One region of the Allobosea vestrisii genome, then DNA from elsewhere that is predicted to be linked to it. Evidence: predicted binding sites of a transcription regulator. Region 1 holds the regulator's gene; each other region holds the start of a gene.
The links. Region 1 encodes PhoB, which activates phosphate uptake and scavenging genes when phosphate is short. Its sites were predicted from a motif close to TGTCATNNANCTGTCAT; they were not measured.
Positions count from the first base shown of each region.

Region 2: a site for PhoB is predicted at 1,899-1,915, ahead of QO058_RS15835 (DUF2794 domain-containing protein). Genes of this name have one in related genera too.
Region 3: a site for PhoB is predicted at 1,779-1,795, ahead of QO058_RS08295 (alkaline phosphatase). Genes of this name have one in related genera too.
Region 4: a site for PhoB is predicted at 1,844-1,860, ahead of QO058_RS21170 (esterase-like activity of phytase family protein). Genes of this name have one in related genera too.

Region 1 covers NZ_CP126307.1:3,396,495-3,400,679, forward strand. The annotation lists gene pstB (phosphate ABC transporter ATP-binding protein PstB) at 1-671, shown strand, start outside; gene phoU (phosphate signaling complex protein PhoU) at 713-1,438, shown strand; gene phoB (phosphate regulon transcriptional regulator PhoB) at 1,468-2,166, shown strand; gene QO058_RS16865 (GcrA family cell cycle regulator) at 2,245-2,796, opposite strand; gene QO058_RS16870 (aspartate aminotransferase family protein) at 3,512-4,185, shown strand, end outside.
Region 2 covers NZ_CP126307.1:3,187,872-3,192,056, forward strand. The annotation lists gene QO058_RS15825 (ABC transporter permease) at 1-385, shown strand, start outside; gene QO058_RS15830 (Bax inhibitor-1/YccA family protein) at 603-1,379, shown strand; gene QO058_RS15835 (DUF2794 domain-containing protein) at 1,465-1,833, opposite strand; gene QO058_RS15840 (peroxidase-related enzyme) at 2,140-2,733, opposite strand; gene QO058_RS15845 (NAD-glutamate dehydrogenase) at 2,911-4,185, shown strand, end outside.
Region 3 covers NZ_CP126307.1:1,668,371-1,672,555, reverse strand. The annotation lists gene cynS (cyanase) at 1-160, shown strand, start outside; gene QO058_RS08305 (glutathione S-transferase family protein) at 181-798, opposite strand; gene QO058_RS08300 (class I SAM-dependent methyltransferase) at 954-1,589, opposite strand; gene QO058_RS08295 (alkaline phosphatase) at 1,849-3,588, shown strand; gene QO058_RS08290 (hypothetical protein) at 3,609-4,079, shown strand; gene QO058_RS08285 (ABC transporter ATP-binding protein) at 4,093-4,185, shown strand, end outside.
Region 4 covers NZ_CP126307.1:4,295,224-4,299,408, reverse strand. The annotation lists gene QO058_RS21170 (esterase-like activity of phytase family protein) at 1-1,788, opposite strand, end outside; gene QO058_RS21165 (hypothetical protein) at 1,925-2,347, opposite strand; gene QO058_RS21160 (helix-turn-helix domain-containing protein) at 2,481-3,302, shown strand; gene QO058_RS21155 (CsbD family protein) at 3,392-3,583, shown strand; gene dnaJ (molecular chaperone DnaJ) at 3,644-4,185, opposite strand, start outside.

The DNA.
Region 1 (4,185 bases):
ACCGCCATGTCACCGCGCTGATCGGCCCGTCCGGCTGCGGTAAGTCGACCTTGCTGCGCATCTTCAACCGCATCTACTCGCTCTATCCCGAGCAGAAGGCGACCGGCGAAATCCTGCTCGACGGCCGCAACATCATCTCCAACAACGTCGACGTGAACGAATTGCGCTCGCGCATCGGCATGGTCTTCCAGAAGCCGACGCCGTTCCCGATGTCGATCTACGACAACGTCGCCTTCGGCATCCGCCTCTACGAGAAGCCGCCGAAGTCAGAACTCGACGATCGCGTCGAGGGCGCGCTGCGCCGCGCCGCGCTCTGGGACGAGGTCAAGGACAAGCTGAAGAGCTCCGGCATGGGCCTGTCCGGCGGCCAGCAGCAGCGCCTGTGCATCGCCCGTACCATCGCGCAGAAGCCCGAGGTCATCCTGTTCGACGAGCCCACCTCGGCGCTGGACCCGATCTCGACCGGCAAGATCGAGGACCTGCTCGAGCAGCTCAAGACCGACTTCACCATCGTCATCGTCACGCACAACATGCAGCAGGCGGCGCGCATCTCGCAGTATACCGCCTTCATGTATCTCGGTGAAGTCATCGAGTTCGCCGCCACCAACACGATCTTCATGAACCCGCACAAGAAGCAGACGCAGGACTACGTCACCGGCCGCTTCGGTTGACACCCGCAAGTCCGCTCGCCTCCGTCACAGGATACGCCCCGATGTCCGACCATATCGTCCGCTCCTACGACGCCGATCTCGAGGGCCTGCGCCGCAGCCTCGCCGAGATGGGCGGCATGTCCGAGCGCATGCTCGGCGACTCGACCGTGGCGCTGGTGCGCCGCGACACTGCGCTCGCCCAGAAGATCATCAGTGCCGACCAGCGCCTCGACAATCTCCAGCGCGATGTCGAGGAGAAGGCGGTGCTGACCATCGCCCGGCGCCAGCCGCTCGCCAACGACCTGCGCGAGCTGATCTCGGCGATCCGCATCGCGGCCGATATCGAGCGCGTCGGCGACCTCGCCAAGAACATCGCCAAGCGCGCCGTCGCGATCTCCGGCCAGTTCTCGCCGCCGCATCGCGCCGTCGTCGGCCTCGAGCATATGAGCCGCCTGGTCCAGGCCCAGCTCAAGGACGTGCTCGACGCCTATGCGGCGAGCAACGAGCAGAAGGCGATGGATGTCTGGCGCCGCGACGACGAGATCGACGCGCTCTACACCTCGCTGTTCCGCGAGCTCCTGACCTACATGATGGAGGACCCGCGCAACATCACCTTCTGCACGCATCTCCTGTTCTGCGCCAAGAACGTCGAGCGCATCGGCGATCACACCACCAACATCGCCGAGACCATCCATTACCTCGTCACCGGTCAGTCGATCGACGAGACCCGGCCGAAGCTCGATACCACCAACATCCTCGTCGACCTGCCCGCCTCGGCCAATGGCTGAGCGGGCGCGCGCCTGAACGGACGCTAGACATGCCCGCACGCATCCTGATCGTCGAGGACGAGGAGCCGCTGACCCTGCTCCTGCGCTACAATCTCGAGGCCGAAGGCTTCGAGGTCGACAGCGTGGCGCGCGGCGACGACGCCGAATTGCATCTGCGCGATCACACGCCGGATCTGGTGCTGCTCGACTGGATGCTGCCCGGCCTCTCCGGCATCGAGCTCTGCCGGCGCCTGCGCACGCGGCGCGACACCGAGCGCGTGCCGATCATCATGCTGACCGCCCGCGGCGAGGAGACCGAGCGCGTGCGCGGCCTCGCCACCGGCGCCGACGATTATGTCGTGAAGCCGTTCTCGCTGCCGGAGCTGATCGCCCGCATCCAGGCGCTGCTGCGCCGCGCCAAACCCGGCCATGTCGCCGGGCTGCTTGCCGCCGGCGATCTCGAGCTCGACCGCACGACACGGCGCGTCCGCCGGGCCGGCGCCGAATTGCATCTCGGGCCGACCGAGTTCCGCCTGCTCGAATTCCTGATGCAGGCGCCGGGCCGGGTCTATTCCCGGGCTCAGCTGCTCGATGCTGTCTGGGGCCGCGATGTCTACATCGATGAGCGCACCGTCGACGTCCATGTCGGGCGCCTGCGCAAGGCGATCACGCCGGCCAATGCCAAGGACCCGTTGCGCACCGTGCGCGGCGCCGGTTACGCCTTTGACGAAACATTCGCGCGCAGCTGACGCTGCTTCTGCGAGGCGAGCGCTCATGAAAAAAGCCGGCCTCGCGGCCGGCTTTTCTGTTCGAGTGCTTCGCTGTCGTCAGGCGCGAATGATCTTGCGGTCGCGGCGGCGGTCAGCGGCCGGCTGGTAGGCGATGCGGGCATGGTAGGCGCAATAGGGCATTCCGGTCGCCGAACGTCCGCCGCAGAAGCGGAACTCCGGCGTGGTCGGGTCGCCCATCGGCCAGCGGCACATATATTCGCGCAGCTCCATGATCGTGACCCGCTCGGAGAACGGCACGACCACGTCCTCGGACGGAGCCGGCTCGCGCGCGACCTGCGCTTCGGCTTCGATCTCCGGAGCGAACTGCGGGGCAAGTGCGGTATTGCCGCGGGTCAGGCCGGCGCCGCCGCTGCTGTGGTGGCCAGCGGGATGGCTTGGCGGGCGGGCTATCGGTTTGCGCGGGCGCGGCGTTGCCGAGCCCGGGCTCTTGGCGCGGCCCGACAGCCCAAGGCGATGCACCTTGCCGATGACGGCGTTGCGCGTGACGCTGCCGAGCTCCGCCGCGATCTGGCTTGCGCTCAGGCCGTCGTTCCAGAGCTTCTTGAGCAGCTCGACGCGTTCCTCGGTCCAGGCTCCGGCTTCGGTCATGGAGTTGCACCTGTCTTCGTCATGTCCCGCCGGCTGGCCGGCGAGGCATAGGGAAAGATCATGGCGGAATCCGATACCGGCAGCCTCCGTTGCTGAACGGAAGCCGTTACGCCCGGGACTGACGATACTGGAGACGCCGCACGAGATGTCGTATCTGACGAAGAGGACCATACAATATGGCCTGACTCGGCCACAAGAGTCGCCGAATCGTAATCCGGCTTTTCCCCAGCCAATCACTGCAGACGGCGAGACGGTGAGTCTAATCGGCAACGCTGCCGTGAGGTCGGGGCAATTGCAGATGAAGCTTGAGCCCTCATCCTGAGGAGCAAGCGCAGCTTGCGTCTCGAAGGATGTTCCAGCCGGTTCGGGAGCCTCCTGAAGCACCCTTCGAGACGCCGCTATGCGGCTCCTCAGGATGAGGGCTGAGTTCAGGCCCGGTCGCCTGCCGCGAGGTCAGCTGCGATTGACAGGGCAGGGACGGTTTTGCATAGTCGCATCACGCAGCCGCCCCTATCGGGCGGCGCTTATGTTTTTGAGCGATCGGGACTTTCCATCAATGCGGCTTGACGCGCGACGAGACGGCGGGAACGGCCAGCGACGATAATGTCGCCGGCGGGTCGTATCATGCCGGCATCATGCCGCGAGCGCTCCGCATCTCCGTTCCCGACTTGAGGTTCCGCGCTTCCTCCCTGTTTCGCCGCAAGGATTTCGCTCCATGAGCACCACTCCCGTTTCCGCCGCTTCCTCTGTTCTCCTGCCGACCTATGCCCGCGCCCCGATCGCTCTCGAGCGTGGTGAAGGTGCTTGGGCGATCACCGCCGATGGCCAGCGTTATCTCGATTTCGGCGCCGGCATCGCCGTCAATTCGCTCGGCCACGCCCATCCGCATCTGGTCGAGGCGTTGACCCAGCAGGCGCAGCGCATCTGGCACACCTCGAACCTCTACACGATGCCCGAGGGCGAGAAGTTGGCGCGCCGGCTCTGCGAGGCGACCTTCGCCGAACGCGTCTTCTTCACCAATTCGGGCGCCGAGGCGAACGAGTGCGCGATCAAGATGGCGCGCAAGTACCACGCCGCGAAAGGCCATCCCGAGCGCTATCGGATCGTCACCTTCGAGGGCGCCTTCCATGGTCGCACGCTTGCGACCATCGCCGCCGGCGGCCAGCAGAAATACATCGACGGCTTTGGTCCGAAGGTCGACGGCTTCGACCAGGTGCCCTTCGACGACGAGACCGCGCTGAAGGCGGCGATCGGGCCCGAGACGGCTGCGCTTATGATCGAGCCGATCCAGGGCGAGGGCGGCCTGCGCTCGGTGCCGATGCGTGTCCTCAAGCAGCTGCGCGAGCTCTGCGACGAGCACGGTCTGATGCTGATCTTCGACGAGATCCA
Region 2 (4,185 bases), 210 kb from region 1:
TGCCGGCGCGATTCGCGGCGCCTCGGGCCTCGCCATCAGCGCCAGCCTGCTGGTTCTCGCTGGCGCGCTGGCCGCCGGGCAGAGGGCGCGGCTCTATGACGCGATGATCCTGAAGACGCTGGGCGCCACTCGCCGCTTCATACTTTCGTCGTACGTCCTCGAATACGCAGGCATCGGCGTCGTTTCAGCCCTGTTCGGGCTCCTGGCAGGTGCCGCAGCCGGCTGGGGCGTCGTCACGCAAGTGATGAAGATAGATTTCGTTCCCGATCCAACGGGCGCTATTATCGCCGCGACTGCGGCCGTCGTGGTCACCGTCGTGTTCGGATTGGTCGGAACCCTGCAGATACTATCGAAAGCGCCGGCTTCTCATCTGAGGAATTTATGAGTTCTGACTCACCGCTGTCAGGCATAAACATGAACTGACGGTAATGTTGCATGGCTCGGCAAGCGAATTTCTATGCCGGTGACGCCGCTAACCATGCTGGCCCCTTGTAAGACCGCTCGTTCCCCCTCATATTTCGCACTGTCGCCACGATGGTGCGCGACGGTGGGCGTCGCAAGGGCGATGTCCGCCCGGCAAGGTTTCAAGGGGAATTCTCTCCATGAGCGATTTCGACCGCAACGCTCAAGTCTGGGGTGCCGGCCGCGCACAGCAGACCAGCGCTGCTGAGCTGGACCAGGGCCTGCGCTCGTTCATGCTCGGCGTCTACAACAACATGACGATCGGCCTGGCCATCACCGGCCTGATGGCGATCGGCATCTCGATGCTGGCGATTGCCGGCTACTCGCCCTCGGGCAAGGTCACCGCGCTGACGCCGCTTGGCCAGGCGCTCTACCTTAGCCCACTGAAGTGGGTGGTGATGCTGGCTCCGCTGGCCTTCATCTTCTTCTTCTCGTTCAAGGCCGAGAGCATGAGCTCGTCGACGGCCCGCGCCATGTTCTTCGCCTTCGCGGCGGTGATGGGCGTCTCGCTGTCCTCGATCTTCGTCGTCTTCACCGGTGAATCGATCGCCAAGGTGTTCTTCATCACGGCGGCCTCCTTCGCTGGCCTCAGCCTGTTCGGCTACACCACGAAGAAGTCGCTGTCGGGCATCGGCTCTTTCCTGATCATGGGCCTGATTGGCCTCGTGATCGCCTCGGTCGTCAACATCTTCCTGGCCTCGAGCGCTCTGTCCTTCGCCATCTCGGTGATCGGCGTGCTGGTCTTCGCTGGCCTGACCGCCTGGGATACGCAGCGCCTGAAGGAAATGTATCTGTACTCGGACATGGACTCCGAGTCGGCCGCGAAGCTCTCGGTGAACGGCGCCCTGTCGCTCTACCTGAACTTCGTCAACATGTTCCAGATGCTGCTCTCGCTCTTCGGCTCCAAGCAGGAGTGATAGGGCGGAAGCCTGAAAACCCGAAGCCCCGGCCGCAAGGCCGGGGCTTTTTTTTGCGCTTACCTCGTCGTGGGAAAGCGCGAGATCAGCTCACCACGCTCAAACGCTTGTCGAGCACCTTGAGCACCCGGCCGAGCTCAGCTCCGCGCTTCAGGATCAGCCCGGTCGCGGTCACCACCGAATAGGTACCCTGTCGCCTCGCCAGCGACGGGTCCTTGACGATCCGGTAGAGCGGCACCTCGGCTGCGCGGCGAAAAACCGAGAACTGCGCCTTGTTGCGCAGGAAATCGATGGCGTAGTCGCGCCACTCGCCGGCCGCGACCATCCGGCCATAAAGGTTGAGCAGTTCGTTTAGCTCACGGCGGTCGAAGGTGACGGAACAGGGCGCGGCAGCGGCCGGAAAGGCGACGACCGCACCCGCTCGCTGCGCTGGCGGAGTTTCGCTTTCGCTCATCGCTCCTCCTCTTCATACCTGCCGTTGTCCAGCAAGGGATGATGCGCCTGCCCCCCAGCGCTGGCAAGACAGCTTGATGACCGCGCCTACACCTTCATCGCAATTGCCATGATTTCGCCGCGCTTGCGCCAAGCGAGCGCCCCGTTGCGGCATTCAACTCCGATTCGTTGCCTAGACGGCCCGACCTGTCCGGCTCTGGACACGTCAGCCCCCCAGCCCCTCCGGCGCTGCGGCGGGTCGGGCCACTTGGTCTAGGCCAACTCACGGCTGGCGGCTTCCGCCGGCCGTTTTTCTTTTGGTCGCCGCTTATCGAGACGCGCTGTGATATTCGGGATTGGGTCGCATATCGACCGCCGAGGCGATCCGGTTCGACATGTTGAAGAAGGCGGCGACCGCCCCAATATCCCAGATGTCGCGCTCGCCGAAGCCGGCCTTGCGCAGGGCTTCCCGGTCTTCCTCCTCGATCTCGTGCGGTGTCTCGGTCAGCTTCACCGAGAAATCGAGCATGGCGCGATGGCGCGGCGAAAGCTGCGCTGCGCGATAGTTCATCACCATCATCTCGCCGAGGACCGAATCACCGGAGAGCTGCCGCACCGCCTGGCCATGCGCCGTGAGGCAGTAATAGCAGCGGTTCACGCTGGAGACCGCGACCGCGATCATCTCGCGTTCGAGCTTCGACAGGCCGGACGGCGCCAGCATCAGGTCATTGTAGAAGGTGGCGAAGGCCTGGAGCTTGGCGTCATCATGCGCATAGGCCAGCAGAACGTTCGGGACATAGCCGAGCTTCTCCTCGCATTTGGCGAAATAGGCCTGCATCTCCTGCGACAGCTCGGCCTGCGGCAGCGCGAGCGCCATCACGGCCGGCGGCGCGTCCTGCTTCGCAGGAACTTCGCCCACCATCGCTTTGTCATGCTTCTTCGTCATCTCTGCACTCCTCGCGCTGCTATCGGCGCAGATCGGCCTGTGCTGCCGCGGCTGCGTCATATTGGTGCAATCTGGCCGTCGCGATACGACGAAAGTTGCGGCCGCCGGTGAGCTATGTCATCGCTGCGGCAAAATAGCAGGGGGAAGACGACTATGGCCAAGCGGGAAGCGAATGCCACGGCTGCAGCCGTGATCGCAATCGAGTCCGCCGCTCGCGAGCTCGGCTCGGCGATGCCAGCGGAATTCCCCAAGCTGCTCTATGGCCGAACCGTCGCCGAGGATCTCGTCGCTCTGCCGCCGGACCTGCTCGCCCGCGCCGCCGACGCCGCCTACGCCCATCTGAGCTCCCGACGCAAGCCGGGCGAGCCCAATCTGCGTTTCCGCGACGAGGCGGTGAAGGAGGATGGGCGCGAGCGCCAGATCACGATCCTCGAGGTCGTCAACGACAACAAGCCGTTCCTGCTCGATTCCACCCTCGCCGAACTGGCCGAGCAGGGCTACGAGCCACGTCTCGTCGCCCATCCCATCCTCGCCGTGGTGCGCAAGGACGACGGCACCTTCCAGTCGCTCGCCGGCGAGGCCTCGGGCCGCGCCGTCGAGGGCACGCGCCGCGAGAGCCTGATCCATATTCATCTCGACCGGATCGACACGGCCGAGGCGCGCGAGCGGCTCGCCACCGGGCTTGCGCGCGTCTATGTCGATGTCGGGCTCGCCGTCGACGACTGGGCCGCGATGCGCGGCCGCATCACCGAGGTGATCCAGTCCTACCGCGCCAATCCGCCGCCGCTGCCGGAGGACGAGGTCACCGAGGCGCTGAACTTCCTCGAATGGATCGCCAGCGACAATTTCACCTTGCTCGGCGTGCGCGCCTATCGCTTCGCCGGCGGCGACACCGCCGCCGATCCGGTCGATTCCTCCGGCCTCGGCATCCTGCGCGACCCAGATGTGCGGGTGCTGCGCAAGAATCGCGAGCTTGTGGTGATGACGCCGGAGATTCGCGCCTTCCTGGCCAAGCCCCAGGCGCTGATCATCACCAAGGCCAACGTCAAGAGCCGCGTCCACCGCCGGGTCCATCTCGACTATGTCGGGATCAAGCTCTTCACCCCCGATGGCCGGCTCGACGGCGAACTGCGCATCGTCGGCCTTCTGACCTCGAACGCTTATACCGGCACCGCCCGCTCCATTCCCTATCTGCGTCTCAAGGTGGCGCGCGTGCTGAAAAGCACCGGATTCGATCCGTCGAGCTATTCCGGCCGCGCGCTCTACAACGTGCTCGACGCCTTCCCGCGCGACGAGCTCTTCCAGATCGACATCGAGACGCTCGAGCGCTTCGCCCTCGACATCATGCAATTGACCGAGCGGCCACGCATCCGCGCGCTCGCCCGCGCCGACGAGTTCGACCGTTTCGTCTCGGCGCTCGTCTTCATC
Region 3 (4,185 bases), 1.7 Mb from region 1:
CGACGGCATCATGTCGGCGATCGACTTCAACATCGCCTTCGAGCGCGAGCCGAACCCCAAGGGCGACCGGGTCAGGATCGCCATGTCCGGCAAGTTCCTGCCATATAAATATTACGGCAACGAGCAGGGCATTCCGGACTACGGCTTCAAGGAGGAGTGACTGGGCTCAGGGCAGCTTGCTCAGGGTACTTGGCCGGGCTCGAGCGTGCCGTCCTTCTGCATGGTCCGCTGCAGGGCGGGGCGCTCGATCATCCGCGCCATATAGGCTTCGAACACCGGCAGGCGCGGCAGCACGCCGACGATGTTCATGCCGAAATGGATGCCGGCGCCGAGCTGGGTGTCGGCGGCGGTGAAGCGCTCGCCGGCGGCATAGGGGTGCTCGCCGAGCTTCTTTGCGAGATTGGCGACGGTGTCGGCATGCGAGCCGAAGGAGAAGCCGCGCGCCTCGTACTGGTATTTGTGGACGGAGGTCGCGATGATCGGGTCGAGCACGGCGTCGGTATAGACCAGCGAGGTCAGGAAGCTCGGGCGGTCGGCATCGCCGATGGCGGGAGCGAGCCCGGCATTGGGGAACTGCTCGGTGAGATAGAGGCAGATCGCGGCGCGCTCGGTGACGGTGGTGCCGTCATGCACGATCGCCGGCACCTTCTTGTGCGGCTGGACAGCGCGATAGCTTTCCGGCGGGCCGCCTTCGGCGCGGATATCGACGAGCTTCATCTCATAGGGCTGGCCGAGCTCCTCGAGCAGCCAGAGGATCGAGAACGAGCGCGATTGCGGCGCGTGATAGAAGGTCAGCATGGCGGTGTTCCTTTTGGCGTTTCCCTGAACGATGGCCGAGGCTGATAGGGGCTTTGGATGTCAGTAGTTGTCAGGAGCGACGCAGCCCTGGCTAACTCGCTTGGATCGAAACGCGGGTCAGTGCGGATTGCTCCGCGCAGTCCGGGTCGCCCGGATCAATTCCTGCGTGCCATGATGAAGGGACGGCTGTCCTTGCCCCGGCTCGCATGGCTCTCCGTATTGAGGATCTCGAAGCCCGCAGCCGATATGAGCTGCTTCAGATCCGGCGCCCGGAAGACGCTGACATAGGGCGCTTTGCCAATGGCGCGCGCCAGCGGTAAAGCAAGCCGGATGAGCAGGTTCATGTCGCCGAGACAGGCTGTCTTCGAGATGAACAACCCGCCCGGGGCGAGCAGTGTGTGGATGCTGCGCAGCGTGCCGGGAAGGTCGCGCACGAGATGAAGATAGTTGAACCCGAGAACCGCATCGAACCGGGCCGGCTCGGATGCGAGCGCTTCCGCCGTCGCGGCGCGGAAGGCAAGCCCCGCAATCGGGCTGGCTGTGCGCTTCTCCTCGGCGATGGCGATCATGCCTGAGGAGATATCCGTCGCGAGATAGCTTTCGACCTCGCTTGCAAGCCGCAACGCCGTCGTCCCGGTTCCGCAGCCGAGTTCCAGCACCCTGTCGTCCGGCTTCAACAGGGCGCGGGTCCGTTCTAGCGTGCACTCATATCCGGCCTGGTCCGAGATCGGCGACTTGGCATATTTCTGTGACGACCGGTCCCAGAAACTGGCATCGCTCGCTGTGCTCATCCCGTGTCCCCATTCTGCGCGGCGGCCCAGCATCGGAGCCGGTACGGTTCGTAAGCCCTCGGCTTGCGAGGCAGGCTGCGAAATCACACAGTTCTTGTTGCCGAGAGATGACCTGACTGATCGGCAGGTTCAAGCAGCAGGTCTTCATCTCACTGTATTGTTATAATGTTACAATACACTCGGCCAAACAGTAATCATAGTGTCATCTCGCGCGCCTAACGGACCGCCCACCGGGCTTTCACTGGGGTGGAGAGGTATCATGCAGAAGCGAACTTGGCTGATGGCGGCGGCGATGCTCGCCAGTGTGGCGCCGTCGGCGGCGCAGACCATCTATCCGCTGAACCGTGCGGAGATTCTCGAAGGCTCGCGCTTCGACTTCAAGGTCGAGTTCCCCAACGCCCCGACCTCCGCCGACGTTAAGGTCACAATCAACGGCAAGCCGGTGAACGAGGCCTTCGGCCGCGAGGCCCAGTTCGTCCAGAACGAGGAAGGCCAGAAGCACTCGGCGCTCTGGCTGCGCGGCGCGCAGCTTCCGGCCGGCCAGTACGCCATCGAGGCGACGCAGGGCAGTGAGAAGGCGACCGTCAACTGGACCGTCTACGCGACCGAAGCGCGCAAGGCCAAGAACGTCATCCTCTTCGTCGGTGACGGCCTCTCGGTCGCGCATCGCACCGCCGCCCGCATCCTGTCGAAGGGCTGGGAGCAGGGGCTGTATGGCGGCGAGCTCGCCATCGACGACATGCCGAACATGGCGCTGATCTCGACCTCGGGCACCGACTCGATCGTGACCGACAGCGCGAATTCCGCCAGCGCCTACACCACCGGCCACAAATCCTGCGTCAATGCGCTCGGCATCTACTGCGCCAAGAACGCGCTGACCCTCGACCATCCCAAGGTCGAGACCATCTCCGAGGTGATCAAGCGCAAGCGCGCCGGCATGGCGATCGGCGTCGTCACCAATTCCGAGATCGAGGATGCGACGCCGGCCGCGATGGTCGCCCACACCCGCCGCCGCTCGGACTTCAACGACATCGTCAAGATGTTCTTCGACGTGCAGCCCGACGTGATCATGGGCGGCGGCTCGCCGAACTTCCTGCCGAAGTCGACCCCGGGCACCAAGCGCACCGACGATCTCGACTTCATCGCCAAGTTCAAGGAAGCGGGCTACGCGCTCGCCACCACCAAGACCGAGATGAACGCCGCTGTCGCCGGCGGCTCCAAGAAGCTGCTCGGCCTCTACAACACCTCCAACATCGACGGCGCTTTCGACCTGCGCCTCGCCAAGAAGGGCTCGATCTCGAAGTTCCCGGATCAGCCGGATGTCGTCGAGCAGACCAAGGCTGCGCTCGAGATGCTGAAGGGCGCGCAGGACGGCTTCTTCCTGATGGTGGAATCGGCCCGCATCGACAAGTACAGCCACTCGCTCGACTGGGAGCGCGCGGTGTTCGACACGATCATGCTCGACAACGCGGTCAAGGCAGCCAAGGACTTCGCCGGGGATCGCAACGACACGCTGATCATCGTCGTGCCGGACCATGCCCATCCGATCTCGATCATCGGCACCTATGACGATGATCGTCCCGGCCAGCTGCTGCGCGACAAGCTCGGCACCTACAACGAGTCGCTGCCGCCGAACTACGGCCCGCGCGATGCCGACGGCTACCCGACCAAGCTCGACACCTCGCGCCGCCTCGCTGTCGCCTTCGGCAGCTATCCCGACACCTGCGACACCGGCCGGCCCTATCTCGATGGCGAGCGCGTACCGGCCGTGAAGGGTCCGGACGGCAAGACCAACATCGCCAACGAGAAGGACTGCACCGGGCCGCTCGCCACCCGCAAGCAGGGCAACCTGCCCTTCGACGCCAACTCCGGCGTCCATGCGGCCGATGACGTGCTGCTCACTGCCATGGGCCCGGGCGCCGAGCGCTTCCGCGGCCACAAGCCGAACACCTTCGTCTTCCGGGTGATGGCGGAAGCGCTGGCCCTCGGCGGCAAGTGATCTATGATCCGGTAGGACGCATGATCTCGCATCGGCCGCACCTGCTCCCGACGCTCTCCCGCCGCGGGCTCCTCACGGGGCTCGCGGCGTTGCCTGTCTCGCTGCGCGCATTTGCGGCGGAGGCGGAGACATTGACCTTCGACGGGCTCTACAAATCCTTCGGCGTGCTCGGCTTCCAGTTCTCCGACCGGGCGACCTTTCTACGCGGCAAACCGGTCAGGATGCTCGGCTACATGGCGCCGCCGCTGAAGCCGGAGAGCCATTTCTTCGTATTGACGCGCGAGCCCTTGGCGATCTGTCCGTTCTGCCAGTCGGATGCCGACTGGCCGGTCGACATCGTCGTGGTGTTCATGCGCGCGGCGACGCCGATGGTCAGCGCCGGCCAGAAGGTCGCGGTCAGCGGCCGGCTCGAGATCGGCTCGGCGACCGATGCCGAGACCGGCTTCGTCAGCCAGATCAGGCTCGTCGATGCCGGTTTCCACAGTGTCTGAGTGGCCTCCCGGCGTGGCCCGGCCCTTGCGGTTTTCCGGTATCCAGGTCGATCACCGCGACGGCGACGGGCGGCCTTTTCGCGTGCTCGACGTTCCCGACTTCGCC
Region 4 (4,185 bases), 900 kb from region 1:
GATCTTGACCTTGCCCTTGGGATCGTCCTTCCACTCGCGCTGGACTGCGATCCAGACCGTCTCGTCCTGGCCGGAGCCAGTGACGGCGACGCCCTCATAGCCCTGGCTGATCGCCTTGGCGGCGAACTCCTCGGGAAGCGCGATCTCTTCCTCGACCTCGCCCTTGGCCGAAACGCGCAGCAGCAGGTTCTGCGTCGGCTTCTCCTTATGCTCCGGCGCGCCCTCCGACGCGAGCCAGAAGCCGCCACCCGCGCGGGTCGCAATCGCTTCGAGATCGTAGGAAGCGGGCTTGCCGTCCTTGGTCACGGTGAGCGCGCCGGTGATAGTCGCCGGCTTCTGCGTCGCGTCGATCTCAAGAATGCGCGACGGCGTATAGGCGCTGTCGGTGACGCTGAAGAGCCGGCCCGGCAGCTCGGGATGCGCGGCAAGACCGGAGAGCGCGCCCCAGCCAAGCGGCGCGCCATCGACATCGGCCGAGACGATGGTCGGATAGGTGATGGGGGCCTCACTACGCTCGTAGATCGTCACGGCCGAACGCGGCCCGCCCTTGTCGCCGAGATCGGCCTCGGAGGCGGAGACGAAGAGGTTGCGCTGGGGAATGGCGAGCAGGCCCTCTGGCGCGATGCCCGCCGGCAGCGCCTGCAGATAGCGCGGAGCCTTGCTAGGCCCCTCATCCTTGAAGACGAGGACGAGCGAGGCGCGCTCCAGCCCGACGAAGAACAGGCGCTCGCCACCATAGGTGCCGACCTCGATGCCCTCCGGCTCGCTGCCCTTGGCGGCCGAGCGGCGCTCCGGATAGTGGCCGAGGCGGATGGCGATGTGGTCGACCATATTGCCGGCGTCGAACTCGACCGTGCCGTCCTTGCGGAAGATGGTGAACCCGCGCGAGCCGCCCTTCCAGTCACCCTCATTGGCGGTGACGAAGCGGTCATTGTCGAGCCAGCGCACGGCATCGGGCTCGCGGCGCACGCCCTTCAGCTCCTCGACCGGCTTGATCTGGCCGTCGCGGGTCTTGTCGATGTTCGTGAGATCGACGGTGCCAGCCGGGAAATGCGCGACGAGCTTGCCGGTCCTGGTGTCGACCACGGCGAGGTGGTTGTTCTCCTGCAGCGTCACCACGGCGAGGCCGTCCTGATTGACGTCGACGAATTCCGGCTCCGGATCGCTCGGCTCGACAGCGGCGATGCCGGTGAGGTCGATGATCTGTTTCGAGGCGCAATCGGCCTCGCCGCCCTTGATGCCAACCAGCGTGAGATTGCCGGCGGGGAGCTGCGGCAGGTCACCCTTGTTGAGCTTCTCGTCGCGCTCGTTCTCGATGGCGATGGCGAGCTTGCCCTTGTCCTTGGTCAGCGTAATCGAATCCGGCTGGCCGCCGAGCTCGCACTTCGCCGAAACCTGCTTTGTCTTCAGGTCGATGGTGGCGAGATGGCCGGCCGGCTCCTTGAAGTTGTCGCCGGAGCTGACGACGACGGCAAAGGCGCGCTCGCCGAGGATGACGACCGAGGTCGGCTCGCCACCGACCGGGATGAAGCCGGCGGGCTTGGGAGCGCTCGCCGTGGTGATGTCGATGAGGCCGATCGCCTTCTGCTCGGCGTCGGTATAGGCGAGCAGCGTTCCGGCCTCGTTGGCGGTGATGATCTCCGCGACCGTCTTCTTTTTCGCGTCGCGGTCGGCCGGCAGGTTCAGCGGCACCTGGAAGGTGGCGATGCGGTTGAAAGTCGGCTCGGCGAGTGCAGTGCCGCCGGCGAGGAGCGTCGCGAGAGCCGCAAGGACGAGGGATTTGCGCATGGGACGGTCCTGTTCCGCGGGGTGAGGAGGCAGGCCTTCCGGCTAGTGAGCACAGGCGACAGTTTCGTGACAAGCCGTCGCAAAGCAAACGCCGCCGCGGCGGGAGCCGCAGCGGCGTGACATGGGGCACGAGCAGTCAGTGCAGCGCAGCTTCGGCTCCGGTGGCCTCGGTGACCGACTTCTTCAGGCCGATCACCTCGAGCTCGGTGACGACGGCCACCGCCGCGGCCTGGGCCAGGACGAAGGCGATGCCGAGCGTGGTCGGCGCGAACCAGCCGGCGACCAGGATCAGCACACTGTCGGCAACCCAGAGGATGTTGACGCCGATCACGGCATAGACCGCGAGCCGCGGCAGCCGTACCCGGCTGGCAAGGAAGGCTAGCGCGGCGGCGCAAGGCAGGAGCACGAGGCCGGCACCGCGCAGGAACTCCACCGGGAAGCCGAGCAGGCCGGAGAGCGAGCCTGCGCCGAAGCTGAGCAGCAGGCCGGTCGCGGCGCAGGCGGCGGCATCGAGGGCGAGAGCATTGCGCAGGAAACGCGAGGACTGAATGAAGGCCATGGTCGTTCTCCGGTTCGGCCCCGTCTCAGCCGGGGCGGTTGCTGATGGAGGCCATGCTGACGAAAGCCCGGCGGCCAGTCGATTAAGCCAGAGGTAATTGGATGGCGGCGCGGCTGCGGCTAGCTTGCCTCCTATGAACAAGCATCAGCAGCCCGTGATCGGGCATCTCATCCGCGACTGGCGCCAACTGCGCCGTCTCAGCCAGCTCGATCTCGCCCTCGAGGCCGAGATCTCGCAGAAACATCTCAGCTTCATCGAAAGCGGCCGCTCGGCGCCGAGCCGGGACATGGTCCTGCTCCTCGCCGAGCATCTCGGCGTGCCCTTGCGCGAGCGCAACGCGCTCCTGCTCTCGGCCGGCTATGCCCCGGTCTATCTCGAACGCTCATTGGAGGATCCGAGCCTGCAGGCGGCGCGCAGCGCGATCGACATGCTGCTCAAGGGGCACGAGCCCTACCCGGCCGTCGCGATCGACAGGCATTGGACCCTGCTCGCGGCGAACGCGATGATCCCGCCGCTGCTGACGCTGGTCGAGGACGCCGATTTGCTGCGCCCGCCGGTCAACGTGCTCAGGCTCAGCCTGCATCCGCGCGGACTCGCCCCGGCGATCGTCAACCTCGCCGAATGGCGCGGCCATCTGATCGCCCGGCTGCGCCAGCAGATTCGCGCCACGGCCGACCCGCTGCTGGCGGAGCTGTTGACCGAATTGCTGAGCTATCCTGTCCCGGCTGTTCCGACCGCGAAGGGCCGATCACACGAAGAGGCGGAGCCGCCGATCGTCGTGCCGCTGCAATTGCGGCTGGGCGAGAGTGTGCTGTCGCTGATCTCGACCACGACGGTGTTCGGAACGCCGGTCGATGTCACGCTGTCCGAGCTGGCGCTGGAGACATTCTTCCCCGCCGACGAAGCGACGGGCCTGGCACTGCGGGCGATCGCGGAGGCCAACGCATCCGCCTGAGAGGCGGAACCAAAGCTCAGCCGTGACGTTCTCCCTGCGGACCGGCGCCAAAGCGTCGATTACGCATCAATCGAGAAGGAAAGCGTCCCATGGGCAGCACGACCGACAAGATCAAGGGCATGGCCAACGAAGCCGCTGGCAACGTCAAACAGGCCGCCGGCAAGGCGCTGGACAAGCCCGGGCTGCAGGCCGAGGGCATCGCGCAGGAGCGCAAGGGCGAAGCCCAGCAGGCGGTCGGCAAGACCAAGGACGCCGTCAAGAAGGTGATCGACAAGGCCTGACCGCAAGATTGCCTCCGATCAAAGAAAGGCGGGCGCCGCAAGGCGCCCGTCTTTTTGATCTCAGGCCGCGCCGCCAAGGCCGCCGAGGAAATCCTTGACCCGACCGAAGAAGCCGGCGGTCTCCGGATGGGTGGCGCCGGAGCTCTCACGCTCGAACTCCATCAGCAACTCACGCTGCCGGGCAGTGAGCTTCTGCGGCGTCTCGACCAGGACCTGGATGTAGAGATCGCCCATCTCGCGCGAGCGCAGCACGCTCATGCCCTTGGCCTTGAGCCGGAATTGCTTGCCCGTCTGGGTGCCTTCGGGGATTTTCACCCGGGCCTTTTCACCGTTCAGTGTCGGCACCTCGATCTCGCCGCCCAGCGCCGCCGAGGTCAGCCCGATAGGCACCCGGCAGAACAGGTCGGCGCCGTCGCGCTGGAAGATCGCGTGTGGCTTGATCGAGAGGAAGATGTAGAGATCGCCCGCTGGGCCGCCGCGCAAGCCGGCCTCGCCCTCGCCGGCGAGGCGGATGCGGGTGCCGTCCTCGACGCCGGCCGGGATATTGACCGAGAGCGAGCGCTCACGCGTGACTCGTCCGGCGCCCTGACAGCCGGTACAGG